DNA from 2 places in the Alkalimarinus coralli genome. Region 2 is predicted to be linked to the other one. Evidence: riboswitches for the same ligand, from Rfam matches in the RefSeq annotation. Region 2 holds a riboswitch; the other holds the start of a gene.
What was found. Region 2 has a riboswitch for cobalamin ahead of MY523_RS15830 (TonB-dependent receptor plug domain-containing protein). Riboswitches for the same ligand answer to the same signal wherever they lie in the genome.
Positions count from the first base shown of each region.

Region 1: it holds a riboswitch for cobalamin, as region 2 does, so the genes downstream of both, bluB (5,6-dimethylbenzimidazole synthase) here and MY523_RS15830 (TonB-dependent receptor plug domain-containing protein) in region 2, are expected to answer to the same signal.

Region 1 is NZ_CP096016.1:1,284,360-1,292,056, reverse strand. It holds gene MY523_RS05720 (BaiN/RdsA family NAD(P)/FAD-dependent oxidoreductase) at 1-56, opposite strand, end outside; gene MY523_RS05715 (haloalkane dehalogenase) at 205-1,128, opposite strand; cobalamin riboswitch at 1,274-1,526, shown strand; gene bluB (5,6-dimethylbenzimidazole synthase) at 1,570-2,352, shown strand; gene MY523_RS05705 (YchJ family protein) at 2,368-2,877, opposite strand; gene MY523_RS05700 (MFS transporter) at 2,867-4,138, opposite strand; gene MY523_RS05695 (HD-GYP domain-containing protein) at 4,160-5,446, opposite strand; gene MY523_RS05690 (NAD-dependent epimerase/dehydratase family protein) at 5,955-6,986, shown strand; gene MY523_RS05685 (methyltransferase domain-containing protein) at 7,177-7,697, shown strand, end outside.
Region 2 is NZ_CP096016.1:3,534,024-3,541,720, reverse strand. It holds gene MY523_RS15835 (ABC transporter substrate-binding protein) at 1-522, opposite strand, end outside; gene MY523_RS15830 (TonB-dependent receptor plug domain-containing protein) at 536-2,470, opposite strand; cobalamin riboswitch at 2,682-2,861, opposite strand; gene MY523_RS15825 (EAL domain-containing protein) at 2,996-7,697, opposite strand, start outside.

The DNA of each region.
Region 1 (7,697 bases), 2.2 Mb from region 2:
GCACACATTAGGCCAGCAGCACCCGCTCCAATTACAACAACATCATAATGCGACAACAGAGAACTCCTGATATAAGGCGTAAAGTTAAGGCTGTGACAGGCATGGCCGAATTAGATGGGCATTCTAACAGAACCGCTTAAAAAGAGGATCACCTGAACGTAGATTCACACTCAGGTGAACGCAGCACTAACCCCGGTTAAGCTATTAGATCGACGCTAACAACTCATTTACGGCGCCCGCAAACTGCTGAGGGGAGTCTTCTTGCAAAAAGTGCCCGCCTGATAACGTCTGGTGATTTTGGTCTTTACTGCCTGGGATGCGGTCGCGCATATATTTATCGCCGCCGCGGGTAATCGGGTCACCATTGCTAAAGGTTGTTAGAAACGGTTTTTCCCACTGCTCCAACACTTTCCATGCGGCCCGGTTTGCTTCTGTAGCAGGGTCATTCGGTGAGACGGGCACCAGTTTAGGGAAGGCGCGGGTTGCCGCTTTGTGCTTGCTCGAAGGAAACGGTGCATCATAGGCCTTGCGCTCTCCTCCTGAAAGCTTTTTAAAGGTGCCCATATCGATGATTCGACTTATCGGAAACCAGGGGCTATATAGCGCAAATGTCTTCCATGCATGAAACGCCATTGGCACCGGTTGATCACCGGTTGGCAACATTCCATTCCCTACAACAATCGCTTTGAAGCGGTCTGCATTTTCAGCCGCAAGCCGCAGACCAATGAGCGAGCCCCAATCCTGACATACGAGCGTGATATTGTTCAGGTCGAGCTTATCAATAAAAGTCTGCACCCAGTCCATGTGCTGTTGATATGAAAACAGGGAGATATCAACCGGTTTATCAGATTTGCCAAAACCAATCAGGTCTGGAGCTATTACACGATGACCTGCTGCAGCACAAATCGGGATCATATTTCGATACAGGTATGACCAACTGGGTTCACCATGCATCATAAGTATCGGGTCGGCGTTTCTATCGCCTTCATCGACAAAATGCATCTGTAAGCTTTGAGACTTACCGCCCCCTACTTCCATGCCTTCATCCACTTTTACGTAGTGAGGTTGAAATGGGTAACCGACCAGACGATCAAAACACTTTTCAGGTGTACGGAGATACTTGATCATTGTAGTTCCTTTTATATTATTCTTTTATCAGCGTTAACTTTATAACGATACGATGATGATTTCACCTCCCCTTTGAGCAGCCCAGAGCTAATTATTTTGGTTTTCGCGGCACTCAATATTGACAAGACTATAGGGTTTTGCAAAAGTTCCTTCCTCGCTTTTAGGTGCCAATACCTTTTTAGATTGATTAACACACTAATCAGGTATTGGAGAATCGGGAAACCGGTGAAACTCCGGTACGTGCCCAACGCTGTAATGGTGATTGTTCAACGCTCTGTTTTTGGTAGACATAAAGTCAACACAGAGTGAGCCACTGGAATACTGATAGATAACTTCCGGGAAGGCCGTTGAGCAAGACGACCCTAAGTCAGAAGACCGGCCTTTAAGCCAATAGAGACGTTTGGACAGGCGTACTCAAACTTTTCCGATAAGGGGAATACTGTGGAAAAGAAAGATACTGTTAAACCGAAAGAAGCTGTAGAAACAAAAGAAACCCAGCACCAAGACGAACTATTTTTCACCCAAGGCGAACGGGATGGTCTTTATAAAACCATCTTCAACCGGCGCGATGTTCGAGGCCAGTTCAAGCCAGATCCAATACCCGACGACGTACTGAGCCGGGTTCTTTACGCCGCTCACCATGCCCCATCTGTCGGTTTTATGCAGCCGTGGAACTTCGTGGTGGTACGTTCTGATGAGGTCAAACAGAACGTTCATAAGGCATTTGTAGAGGCCAACGAAAAAGCCGCAAACATGTTTGAGTCTGAGAAAAGTAAAACCTATCGCACGCTCAAGCTGGAAGGCATTCTTGAATCACCGGTCAATATCTGTATTACCTGTGACCGAAAGCGTACCGGCCCTGTTGTGATTGGCCGAACATCAATGAAAGAGATGGATCTTTATAGCAGTGTTTGTGCGGTGCAGAATTTCTGGTTAGCCGCCAGGGCTGAGGGTTTAGGTGTTGGCTGGGTGAGCATTATTGAGCAACAGGCGTTGCAAGCAGCTTTAGCCATGCCGGATGACATCGTCCCAATTGCGTATCTATGCGTGGGGTATGTCTCCCACTTTTTTGATAAGCCGGAACTGGAAACAGCCGGCTGGTTAAATAGAACGCCGCTCGACGACCTGCTCTACTTTGACCAATGGGGCGCGCAGAAAACCAAAGAAGAAGAGACCTTAGTCTCACAGGTGATTGACGATAAACACTTTCCTGGCAACTGGTAAACCGTCGTAAAAGCGCTATCCGCAGCATTTTTTATATTTCTTGCCGCTCCCGCAGGGGCACGGGTCATTCCTACCCACTTTGGTTTGACCCGCCGACTCGACATCACCATCCAGATAGAACCATTGATTCCCAACTTTTTCAAAGCGGGAGACTTCATGCAAGCCCTGAATCTCTTTCCCTTCACTGCTGCCACTTGCATCCCGCTCTTTAAAGTAGGCATTAAATTCTACAGTCCCTCTTTCGCCCTGTTGCTGACTACTGATAACCTGTAAGCGTAACCACTCTGTACTTTCTGCTGACTGACGCAAACTGGCTTTGTCCAGCTCCTGCTGTTTAGTGGGGTGCCAAGTCGCAATTAAGTAATCTACCTTGCCCAGCGCGTATGCGGTATAGCGAGAACGCATTAACTGCTCACAGCGATCAGGCTTGGCTGCACCACTAATAAAAGGCTCACAACATTCGGCATAAGTGAGCGAATTACCATTGACTTGATACCCACAAGGGCACTCAATTTCACGACTCATTCTCTTTAGCCCCATCAACTGTATTGGAAAAATAAACGTATATCGGTATCAGCGCTAGTACACCCAACACCCCGGCCAACATATAGAGCACCTCATAACCGGCGAGTTTAGCGACAAAACCACTCAGCGCACCGACAATACCCGACATCACCACCTGAATGCAGGCTTGCACGGTGTAATCGCTGCCTTCATGCCCTTTTCTACACTGTCCCATCATGAGTGCAAATAACGCAACCGTTGACATGCCGTCAGCGGCTTGCTCGACGAGTGCTATAACAAAGACCCCATCGTTGCTAACGTTGCCTGTAGCCAAAAGCCCATAAGCAGCAATACCAAGCGCTTGCATCAAACCGAACAGTATAAGCGACCACTTTGCCCCAATTCGATAGTAGATAAACCCTGCCGCGACAGCAGCGAGCAACCCGCTGATTGAGGCCCAAAAGGTGAGTTCAGCAACCGCGGTCAGGCTGTATCCATTATCAATAAGCAGCGGTTTAATCATTCCTGAGCCCAACGAGTCGGCAATTTTGTAGGTAAACAATACAGCCAACCAATAGACAATGCCTGGTTGAGAAAAAAAGCCTTTGTAGGCGTCAAACCAACGCTCATTGCTCATCGAGGGGAGGTTTTCAGCATGTGATTCCGGGTAGGCTGATCGCTCTTTAAATAAGAACGCGGGTAGCAGCAACACAAATAAGATCAGGCCCATGAGTTGAAATGACATTGCCCAACCGAGTTTATCAACGCTCACTAGCAAGAGGCTGCCACTCAAGATCATGCCAATTTTAAAGCCAGACACCTGAATGCTATTTCCCAGTCCGCGCCAACGCTCAGGCAACATTTTTACGGCTAAACCGTCCGTTGCTATATCCTGCGTTGCCGCGGTTGTGTTTATCATCAAAACAATCACAAAGAATACGATAATTAACGATCCAAACAGAGCGCTGGGTGAAGAGAATGATAGCAACATCATTAATACGACAAGCAATGACTGCATCAACAAAATCCAGCCGCGGTGTGGCCCCTGCTTGCCTAGCTCTGTACGATCAACAAAGGGTGCCCATAGGAATTTTAAAAACCATGGCAGCGCCAACAATTTTAACAGGCCAATATACTCTACCGAGACACCGTATTCACGAAGCAGTGCAGGCAATGCGTGGGCTAAAAAGCCTGACGGCAAACCCTGCGAGAAATAGAGTGAAGATAGAAGAACAACGGTAAAAACAGGCAGCGACCTGTTTCTTGAGTCTGAAAATAACATTAAGTCAGGAATGCTCGTTGGTTAGTCGCACATATTTAAAATTGTAAATTCTTCAAGATCAAACGTTTCTTGCGGCGGTTTCAAGTCACCACATAATCTTACCAGCATGGCGTGCTTAGCCTCGTCCAGTTGGTTTCTCGCTAGCCCCGTAAACGTTTCCAGTTTGTGCTGATAAGTAGAGATAATGCCATCCAGTTCATCCAGTAGTACGTCTAACTCAGCAAGTTCCGATCTCACTTCTGCTGGGTTATCTACCTGAGTGAGCCACAATAACAGGTCGTCTGAGAGTATTCCTGCCGTGGTAGCCAATATCCAGGCCCTTCTGGCAATCTGCTTTAACGCCATAACAGGCAGATTATCTTCCAGGACAGACACTTCAGCGGCTGCGGTAAGCAGATGAGGCCACACCAAAAGCAAACTATTCTGCCTGTCTATTAACGATTGAATGCTGAGATTACGATGAACGTAGCTATCTGAATTGCTCCTAGCCGTTTGTCCCGTGCCGCGTTGCTCTGATGCTTCGTAATCATGCGATTCCTGTCCACCATGCAGTTCCTGCCCAGCGCTTAGCAGTTTAAAAGCCGCGCAGTAGATCTTCCGGTCATAGACTGAGGCATTTAACCTCAGAATCGGCAACACAGGCATAAAATCATAAAGCGTGGCGGAATATCGGCCACTAAGCTCGATTACTTCATTCGCTACGACATGAACTTTCTCTACCAGTGAAAACAAGTGCTCTACTTTACCACTTGGAAAACCCGTTCCATCAAGGCGCTCGTGGTGGGAGCCTACAATAACCTTTAACTGTTCAGATAGCCTGGGAATACTATCTAAAAACCGTCTCACCTCATCGGCTGTAGTGACCTGCCCCAACGTATTAGTTTCATTATTTTCACCCCCCACCTCACCAGCGGGCGAATCACCTAACTGCGCCTGGCCTGCCTTTGCAAGCTCCTGAGCCAAGCCTGCGATAAATAAATCTTTGGTATCCACTACCGACAGTTTTAACTGATCCGCCAGCAAAAAGGAAAACCAACTGCAAAAGAGCGACTTATCAAGCAACGCCTCGTCATTGCTGCATAGAGCCCTAAAGGTTTCTACCAAAGAGGGGTAATCAGACAGTTGATAGCAGAGAATGCGGAGTTTTTGCTCATTACCATATTGTTGATGAATTTGGGCAAGCTGGTCATATTGATCAAATAAGCGGGTAAATTCGTTGAACAGAAATTCGCCATGTTGAAGCTTGCCTGAGTAAGACGGCCCCAGCCCAATGTCAGCGGCGTTACTATTGGCTTTAAACGAATTCATACATCTATTCCAACCTAAGTGGTCTATTGTTTCACACAGCATTATGCTGTCGGCAATATTGCTCACGTATTATTAGAGGCTTTTGCACGACGTTGCGAGCGAAGCACAGACAAGGCAAAAAATGACGAAAAAGCGGAGTTTATTATTCATAAATGAGCATTTTGAGTCATTTTTTAACGCCGTATTTGCAAGCACAGTAGTCGTGCAAAAGTCTCTATTTTATATTCTTCTGATTCTAGCAAAGCTAACCTAAACTTACCCATCTATAGATCGTTATCTTTGGCCTTGAAATATAAATGGCCAAGGGTCATTATATGATTTTATATTGCCCCATTAAAATAATAAGAGGCCTTTGCACTACGTTCTGAGCGAAACAAAGACAAGGTTCTGAGCGAAACAAAGACAAGGTTCTGAGCGAAACAAAGACAAGGCAAAAAATGATAAAAAAGCGCAGCAGTCTTGCAGAGGTCTCAAACAATTCAATACGGTTTCAGATAAGGAATGTATCATGAAGGTTCTGGTTACGGGTGCCAACGGGCACATTGGCGCTAATGTCGTACGCGCCTTGCTTAAACAAGGGCATCAAGTTAGAGGGTTTATACGACAGGCCTCCGACACCCAGGGCATTGATGGGCTCGATATCGAACTTTTCTATGGCGACGTGATGAATGCAGACAGCCTGCAGCAAGCAGCAATTGGCTGTGATGCGATTATTCACCTCGCAGCCGTCTATAAGACGATTGCTAAAACAGCCGATGAAATTGTTGAGCCAGCCATTGAAGGTGCAAAAAATGTTTTCGCTGCGGCCAATAAGGCAGGCATTACGCGTATTGTATACACCAGTTCAGTTGCCTCAATCGGCTTTTCATACGACCCTAATGCCAAACGTACCGGCAACGATTGGAACGATGACCCACACAACCCCTACTATATAGCAAAAACCAAAAGCGAGCAGGCTGCACAGGCACTCGCCAAGCAATATGGAATTCATCTCGTTGTCATCTGCCCTGCAATAGTACTTGGCCCGTATGACTACAGAATTACACCATCAAACCAAATGATAATGGATTGGGTTAACGGTAAGGGTCAAACCTATGTGGGCGGTCTAAATTTTGTTGATGTACGCGATGTAGCAGATATTCACGTAGCCGCATTAACCAAAGGCGAAAATACCCACCGCTATATAGCGGGCGGCGAGAATATGGAAGTTAAAGCGGCCGGGCAACTCATTAAAAAGCTGACCGGCGTTAAACCTCTGCATCTGGGAATGAGTCGCAAAGTAACGCTTCTAACCGCCAAGGTCGTTGAGTCTCTATGCAAACTGACCGGGGTTACACCGCCCTTTACCTATGACTTAGTTTACGAAGTGGCAGAGCGTTATGCCTACTATGAGTTTCAGGATACTATCGATACTCTCGGCGTTAAGCCAAGAAATGCAGAAGACGCTCTTAAGGGCTGCATTCAGTGGTTGTTAGACAACAACAAAATTAAACCTTCAATAGCAGCAAAAGTTAAACGTCAATTGGCAAGCAACGATTAGCCTGCGGCCAAAAAAAGTTTAGACCGGAAATTTTGAATAACGGGAACCAATTTCACTTTGTCCGGTCTTTAATCTGCATTATCATTGAACAATCGTTTTATCCAACGCTATCCCAATGCGAATACTGGTCTTGTTCGTTAACGCGAGACCTGAACAGGTTAACCATGTATTCGCCAAATCAGGAGTATTCATGCACGACGACGTAAAAGACTATTATGGTAAGGTGCTGCAACACAGCGATGATTTAAAAACCAACGCATGCTGCACAGACAACAATATGCCACGCCACGTTAAAAACGCCTTATCCCAGGTGCATGATGAAGTCATGGCTCGTTATTACGGATGTGGTCTCATTGCCCCTCCTCTATTAGAGGGTACTCGTATCCTGGATCTTGGCAGTGGCTCAGGTCGAGACTGCTACGTATTGTCCCAATGGGTAGGTGAAAACGGCTCGGTACTGGGTGTCGATATGACGGAAGAGCAACTGAATGTTGCTCAAAAGTATGTCGATTACCACGCTGAAAAATTCGGCTACGAAAAACCTAACACTGAATTTCGACTAGGCTATATCGAACGCTTAAACGAGCTTAACTTGCCCGACAATAGTTTTGACATCATTGTTTCTAATTGCGTTATTAACTTATCACCCGACAAAGAAGCCGTCATGCGCGAAGCATACCGACTACTTAAGCCCGGTGGTGAGCTTTATTT
Region 2 (7,697 bases):
GCCAACAACACTGGCGACGAGTCGAATATTTGCTTCGATATCGCTGAAAGAGCGGTAGTGACTCAGGCGCACAACAGGGACTTTTGAGCCGAGTAATAGCCGTACCGTTTCGGCACGGGTATAGGCCGCGACAAAAACCAAATCAGGCTCTAGTGACAGGATCTCTTCTACCTCTCCCGTAATCCGCTTAACATGGGCAGGATAGTGGTTGGGTATGTTTGACATGATGGGGTCATCAGCGAGATGCGTAACGCCTGACACTCGGTCACTGTCGACTAGTGCAGACAGTATTTCATCGGTTCCCAGCGTCACAGACACGATGCGTTGCGGTGGCCTGAGCAGAGGGTATTCTTCTCCTATGGGGTCGACCAGCATCTTGGGGAAGTGGGCTCCCTTGACGGATGTTGGTCGTAGAGCGTTGTCGTTTAAAAGCGCAATGTTGATATCCAGCCTTATCAGCAATATACCGCAAAGCAGCAGTGCGAAGACGATAAGTATGTGCTGGCTGGATATCTTAAACATTAGCTCATGACCTCTACAGGCTGCCTGTAATGGTGATACCCACCATGCCGTTGATGCCTTTAGTCCCGTAGGTCAAGACCTCTTCATACTCCTCATTGAGAAGGTTATCGACACGGCCAAAGAGCTCGATGTGTTTATTCAGCTGATGAGTGAGTGCGACGTTGACTAATGTGTAGTCCGACAGTGTAACGGTTGATGTATTCCAGTTGGCATCATATTCAATATCATCTTGTTTGCCATTGTATTGAACCCCCGTGGTTAAACGGGTTTGATCATTGGAGAACAGATAGCTGCCATTGATGCTGGCAACATGCTCGGGCCGCCGTACCAGTTCGTTGCCGTTTCCGTCGTTGCTGTCTGTGTATGTATAGCTGCTGTTAAGCCGGGTGTTATCGCTGGGGCGCAAGACCAGGCTTAATTCAACCCCCTTAATTTTAGCGTCTGAGGGCATATTGACCGATGTTTGCCCCGAGCCAGTGATTAAATTGGTTACATCGGTATGGAAGTAGGTTAAATCGACATAGCCGTCTAACGCGTTAAAGTGATACTCGGTTCCAACGTCCCATGTTGAATTTTCCTCTGGTCGAAGGTCTGCATTGCCGGTGTAGTCAGGGGTGCTGCCGAATAACTCGAACAGCGTCGGGTTTTTAATGCCTTTACCCTTGCTGGTGTGTAGCCGCACACTGTCTGTCACCCAGCCTGCGAATGTTAGCCGGTAGGTGTTGGCATTCTGGAACAGACTGTTGATATCTCGCCTGCCTGCGACCGTGGCATAATAGCGATCATCAATGTTGGCGCCATATTCAACAACATAACCTGACACGTCCATGTCACGATCTATTGTTGAGAACCCTTTGTTGTAAAATTCCTCTTCTTCATGCTCGGCGGCAAACGTAAAGCGGTGCTCCAGGTCATCGCTGTTTGTCAGGCTGCTATAGAGAAACAGGTCGGTCTGATATTCATATTTTTGCTTGTAGCCCTGGCTGTTGTAGCTCTCTGTACCGGCGGTGAAGAAGGTGTTGTCAGTATCGTTTGCCGAAAAGCTCAGCCGGTGATGCCACTGCTCATCCAGAAGGTCGAGTTTGGCTGAGACCTTGCCAGAGGTTTGCTCCGTTTCGGTATTATCGTCACTATCAACTGCGCCGACTCCGCCTAAAAATGAATCGGTGTCTACGTCACTCTTTACGTGGCGCACCACAAGATCCATAGACAGGTTGTCGAGCAAATCGATGCCGCTTTTTAAGTTGATTGTTGCATTTTTATAGCCATCTTTTTCGCGGTTGCCTCGCTCTTCACTGGCAGCAGAAATGCCATTAGTGTTTAACAGCGTGCCGCTTAATGCGTAGTGATAGTCGTCTGTGCCTGCATTAATAGCAAGGGTTTCCTGATGGGTGTCGTAGCTGCCTCCCTCAACAGTAATTTTACCGTTCAATGACCCCTTTCCGCGTTTAGTTACGATATTAATGACGCCACCCATTGCATCGCTACCCCACAGCGCACTTTGAGCGCCACGGAGTACTTCTATGCGTTCAACCTCCAGGTTCATCAGGTGGGCAAAGTTAAACTCTGAACCACTGGCGACATCATTTACTTCAATGCCATCAATCAGCACCAATGTCTGATTGGCTTCGGCTCCACGAATCCGCACTTGAGTCGGTGCGCCTGCTCCGCCGGTTCGACTCACCGCCACGCCGGGCACATCTCTAAGGACATCAGACACAACCTGAACCTGATTTTGTTCAAGGTAGTCTGAGTCTAAAACCGTGATGGCGCTGCCTGAGGACTCGCGAGCCATTTCAATACGGGAGGCGCTAATAACTACCTCTGTTGCTTCATTGGCTGCCATTGGTGCCTCTGCATGAGCCGTTGAGGATAGTAATAGTAATAGTAATAGCGATGTAGCCGCTGCGGCCAGTACAGGGGTTTTGGAAAAGTTTTGATAAAGCAATTTAAGCTCCTTAAAGTACTGAAATCTTGGAGCTGGAAGCGCAACGCGGCCATCCGTGCAGGCAGCAAACAACGGTTCGCTGAGTGTTCGGATAACTGAGTGGCAGAAACAGATAAAAGGAAGCCCCTCTTACGGATTCGTTTCCAGCAACAATAATCTATGTTATTGCCACCGTTACGGAATCCGCCCAAACAAGCTCCCCGCTTGATGGTAGGTGACGACTTAAACGGCAGGTCTCCTGGCTCACAGGTCAAGGTATTCGGCCCACCTTCCCGGTTTCCCAGTGGTATAAGAGCCGACACTCTCTGCTAACAGTTGCGGGGGCAGCCACGGTTTCTCACCGTGTTCCCTTTCAATCTCAATTAAGAGAACCGTCTTCGGCGCGAATTTTAAACGGAAGATGACGTTGTATGCAATTATTCTTATGAAAAACACGCAGCCCAGAGCAGAGGCAAAATCGATGCACTGGTTTGGAGTATGAGGTGCTACGAGATGGTACGGCGGAGCTGTGAGATGTCATCAGGCTTAAATCACGACAGTCTCGTTATTAGCCGTAATATCTGTATTACTGATCCAGCGTTCGACATCCGGTAGTGCGATGGGGCGACTGAAATAGAAGCCTTGAATAATATCGCAGCCCATCTTTTGCAGCAGTTTCAGCTGTGTTGCTGACTCTACGCCCTCTGCAACCACGGTCATGCCCAAGGTATGCCCTAGCTGAATGATGGCAAGTGCGATGGCGGCATCATCTTCATCGGTTTCGAGGTCTTTGATAAATGATCGGTCTATCTTGATTTTATGCACTGGAAAGCGCTTGAGATAACTTAGTGAGGAGTAACCGGTGCCAAAGTCGTCGATCGACAGCTTGACCCCTAACTGGTTCAGTTGATTCATTGTCTGCACCGCTGACTCCAGGTTTTGCATGACCAGGCTCTCAGTAATCTCCAGCTCCAGCCTTTCAGGTGGAAATTGGGTTTCCTGTAGCACTTTCTGCACACAAGCGGTTAGGTCTGACTGATGAAATTGAGCGGCGGATACATTGACGGCCAACGTAATCGGCTGATCATCATGGGCCCAGTCTAACGCGTTCAGGCAGGCATTTTTTAGCGCCCACTCACCAATAAGCGGCATCAGTCCATTTTGCTCGGCAATGGGTAGAAATTCGTGAGGTGGCATGAGTGCGCCTTCATGATCCCAGCGAATAAGTGCCTCTAAGCCTGACACCTTGAGAGATTTGGCATTAATCTGTGGCTGAAATACAAGGTGAAATTTATCGTTTGCCAGCGCAATACGAATCTCATTTGAGATCTCTTTCTGCCGGCGGAGTGTAAGGTTCATGTCCTGCTGGAAAAAGTGAAACTGATTACCCTTGTTGTTCTTGGCGCTATACATGGCCATATCTGCAAAACGTACCAGCTCTTCGGTGTCCTGGCTGTCTTCCGGGTAGAGCGTAATCCCAATACTGGCAGAAGTATATATTTCGTTTTCCTCAAAGCTAAAGGGCTGAGACAGCGAGTCGAGCACTCGCTGTGCCGCGACCACGATGTTGTCTGCACTGCCTACATCTTCCAGAATAATTGCAAACTCGTCACCCCCGAGTCGGGCCACGGTGTCGCTGTCTTTAATATGTGCTTGCAAGCGCCGGGCAACCCCTTTGATCAGCTCATCACCAATGGCATGTCCGAGGGTGTCATTGACCTCTTTAAAACTATCGAGATCCAGCAGTAATAACGCGCCCTGTGTGCCATGTCGCTCACACTGGGCCAGGGATTGGTGCAACCGGTCCTGGAATAACATTCGGTTGGGTAAATGGCTTAGGGCGTCATGGCTGGCCATATGCTCAATCTGGTGCTCGTACTCTCTCCTTGAGGTGATATCCACCAGTGTACTTTGTATGGCTGAGTTGTTATCCCATTGGATAACGCGGCTCATGTTGTCCAGAATAAGCTTGCAACCGTCACGGGTTTCGATCTCGATGTCAGAGTGCTCTGGTGGTTTGTCTCCAGCGGCGATAATGGCATCAAGACGTTTAAGCTGGTCATTGGCACTTTTGGGCACCAGACTTAGCAGCGAGTTCATCGACATTAACTCGTCCACTTGGTAGCCCGTCATCTCGGCAAAAGCCTGATTGATAAACAGCGGCTTAAAGTCGCGGTGAATCACTATGCCTTGAATAGACCCTTCAATCAGGTCTCTAAAACGTTGCTCACTGGTGCGTAACTCTTCATAGAGGCGGGAGCTTCTGAGTGCGGTAATAACCTGCGAACCGAGCATTTCCACCAGCCCCATACGCTCTTCCGTGAAGGCATGTGCCATTTGGTTGTTTTCAAAATAGACCAGCCCCACTTGCGTTCCGGCATCAGAAAGTGGCACGGCCATGGCTGACTGAACCTTGGTATTACGAAGGTATTCGATGGGGAAAAAGCGTTGCTCGGCCCTGACATCAGCGACCAGTTGCGGGCTTCGGATGCGCTTAACATAGTTGATCAGTGACTTTGAAAACGAAAAGTCATGACATCGATTAATCGGTTGTTGCAAGCATTTTTTGTTGCCCTGCTCTGGGTAGACGGCACTGACAACCAGGCTGTCATCTTCCTGAAGCAGTAGCATTGCTTTACTGGCACCGGCATTCTCAGCCATGATCTTAATCAGCTCATGGGCCAGGTTTTCGGACTGTATATTCTCCATAATGGCCTGGCTGGCTTTGAGCGCTGAGAGCCAGTCCAGCCGTTGATCAAGGTTGGTGCAGGTTACACTGTCGTTTATTTCACTGTTTTGTGTGCTGTGTTTATCTGCAATATCATGGCTGCTGAATGATGGGTAAGCCGGGTTTTCCAGTAACTCTTTGTACTCTTCTTCAAGGCGTTGGGTTTTGGCTCGGTTGCCCCAGTGAAAATAAAGGTAGTGGGCACGTTTAATATAAATAGCGGCAATTTGCGAGCGATTCTGCGACATCCAAAAATGAGCATAACGCTCATTCGCCAACGCTTCGATGTGAATAACGTGGCTTTCTCCTGCGGTCTCGATGGCGGCTTCATATAAATCCATCGCGTCGAGAGGCTGGTTGTCAATTACTGCCAGTTCAGCGTTAATCAGCAGGTATTTATGCAGATAATTACTGGTACAGTTATCGGTGTAGAGTTTTAGTTGCTGCTGGTTGCTGTGAATCAGTGCTTGCAGCTCGGGCCAGTTATCCAGCGCCTTATTTGCGTGGCTCAGTAAAAAGCTCATAGAACTTAAAAAGAGCGTTTCGGGCACTTTCAGTGAACCATGCAGATTAGCGGTGACACTAATCAGCGTATTCCGGGCGGTGCTGGTCAGGCCGGTGTGTTGGCCACTCCAGAACTGGCTGCAAAGAGAGCCGAAATCATACCCCGCCATAAATACCGGAATATGGTGATGATCCTTTAGAAACCGGGCCTGGTCAAAGGCATAGCCCACATCTTCATCACAAGTACTTTCTATGGTGCGACAGAATGCCAGCGCAATATTGAATAGTGGCTGACTCTCTTTCTCTAAAAATGCCAGATACTTTCGGCTATCTGCTGCTACTTCCGTCAGTGCCCGTCCTTGAATAAATCCATCGGTAATCAGATAGTAAGCGGCATAACAGGCGTACACCTGATCACCGGCCTCATTGGCGCAATCAAATGCTTTCTCGAGCCACTTACGGCTTTTGCTGACCGGGTTCTGCCAGTTATTGATAGAGATAGAGAAGAGGAAGTAACTGCGGTTACGAACCACTAGGTTATCGCACTCTTTAGCCAGCTCCGCGCCGGCCAAACCAAACTGGTATGCCAGGCAATGGTCATTCTTTAGAAAACTGTATACCAGTGCGAAGGAGCAGTAGGCAAAAGGGGTTATTTCGTTTCGGCCGTGCTTGAGGCTGTAGTTAACCAAGTAAATAGAAACCAGTGCCAGTAGGCTCTTCTGCCCGGTGATATAGCAGGGCGTCCAGAGGCGCATCAGCAACCTCATCACCAGCAGGTGGTGAGGATTTTGTGTCTCACTGGTTTCAATCAGGCTTTGGGCATTAATATCTTCAAAGCGAGAGGGGAGCACCTGCAACAGTTGGCTGAGTTCCTGCTGCTGTTGCTGCTCACTGTTGGGAATATTAACATCAAGCAGCGCTAACCCGATTAACAGCACATCAATCGACTCTGCGTATTGTCCTCTCAGCTCTACCAAATTCATCTGAGTCAACAGCAACTGTATTTTTTCTTCTACACTGTTGGCGTGTTGTTGCAACTCGTTGATGCGCTGTTCTGACTGAGAGAAACGCCGACAAAGCCCTTCACACTCAGCGAGAACAAGGCCTTGCTCAAATCGCAGAGCATGGTGCTCAGACCAGGCATCGTGCTTATTTCGTGTGCCGTTATTACCCTTAGTGTCACTGTTTGAGGCATGGCCGTTAATATGGGGAGAGCTGCTTTCCAGTAACCGAATACTGAGTTCAGCATAAAACACGGCCGACTCGAATGCGGTTGCTGTGCGGGCTTTTTGAGCGGCACGTAAACAGAGTTTGGCAATGGGTAAGCGCTCATCATCAGGTAGTTGGTCAACACCTGAATTAAACTGATTGGCTATTTCAAAAAGCTGTTCCTGCTGCTGCTCTTCGGTCAGCCCTGCCAACAGGCAATAGCCGATATGCAGATGGTTTTGTTGCTGGGTACTGGCTGGTACCAGATCATATGCGGCTTGCTGCACCCGATCATGGAGAAATTCGTAGCTGGAAATAGGGCAGATGTTTCGTTGGTCATAGTCAGACCACTGGCTTTTGGATATCACCAGACCTGACTCGATTGCAGGTGCCAAGCGCTGCTTGATGTCGGTTTCGCTAACCCCTTGCTCTGATGAGGCGATGATATGGGTCAGACTCTGGGTATCAAAGCGGCTGCCGATGCAGGCGGCAAACTGTAATAATTTCTTGGTGTCGGCTGGTAACCGGTTAATCCGGCTGACGACCATATCGACCAGTTGATGGTCTGTGACTTTCTTTAAACTGTCCGTCAGCTCATAACACCACTCTCGCTGCTCGGCATCAAAGTAGAGCTGGCCATCCTGATTGAGTGTTTTTAACAGCTGGGTGACATAAAACGGGTTGCCTTGTGTTCGGCTAAATACGTAGCGGGACAATTGGGCCGCTTGTTGGCTGGAGTATTGCAAGGTATCACAAATCAGCCGAGTCACTTCGCTGCTTTTAAGCGGTTCCAGGTGTATTTGCTGA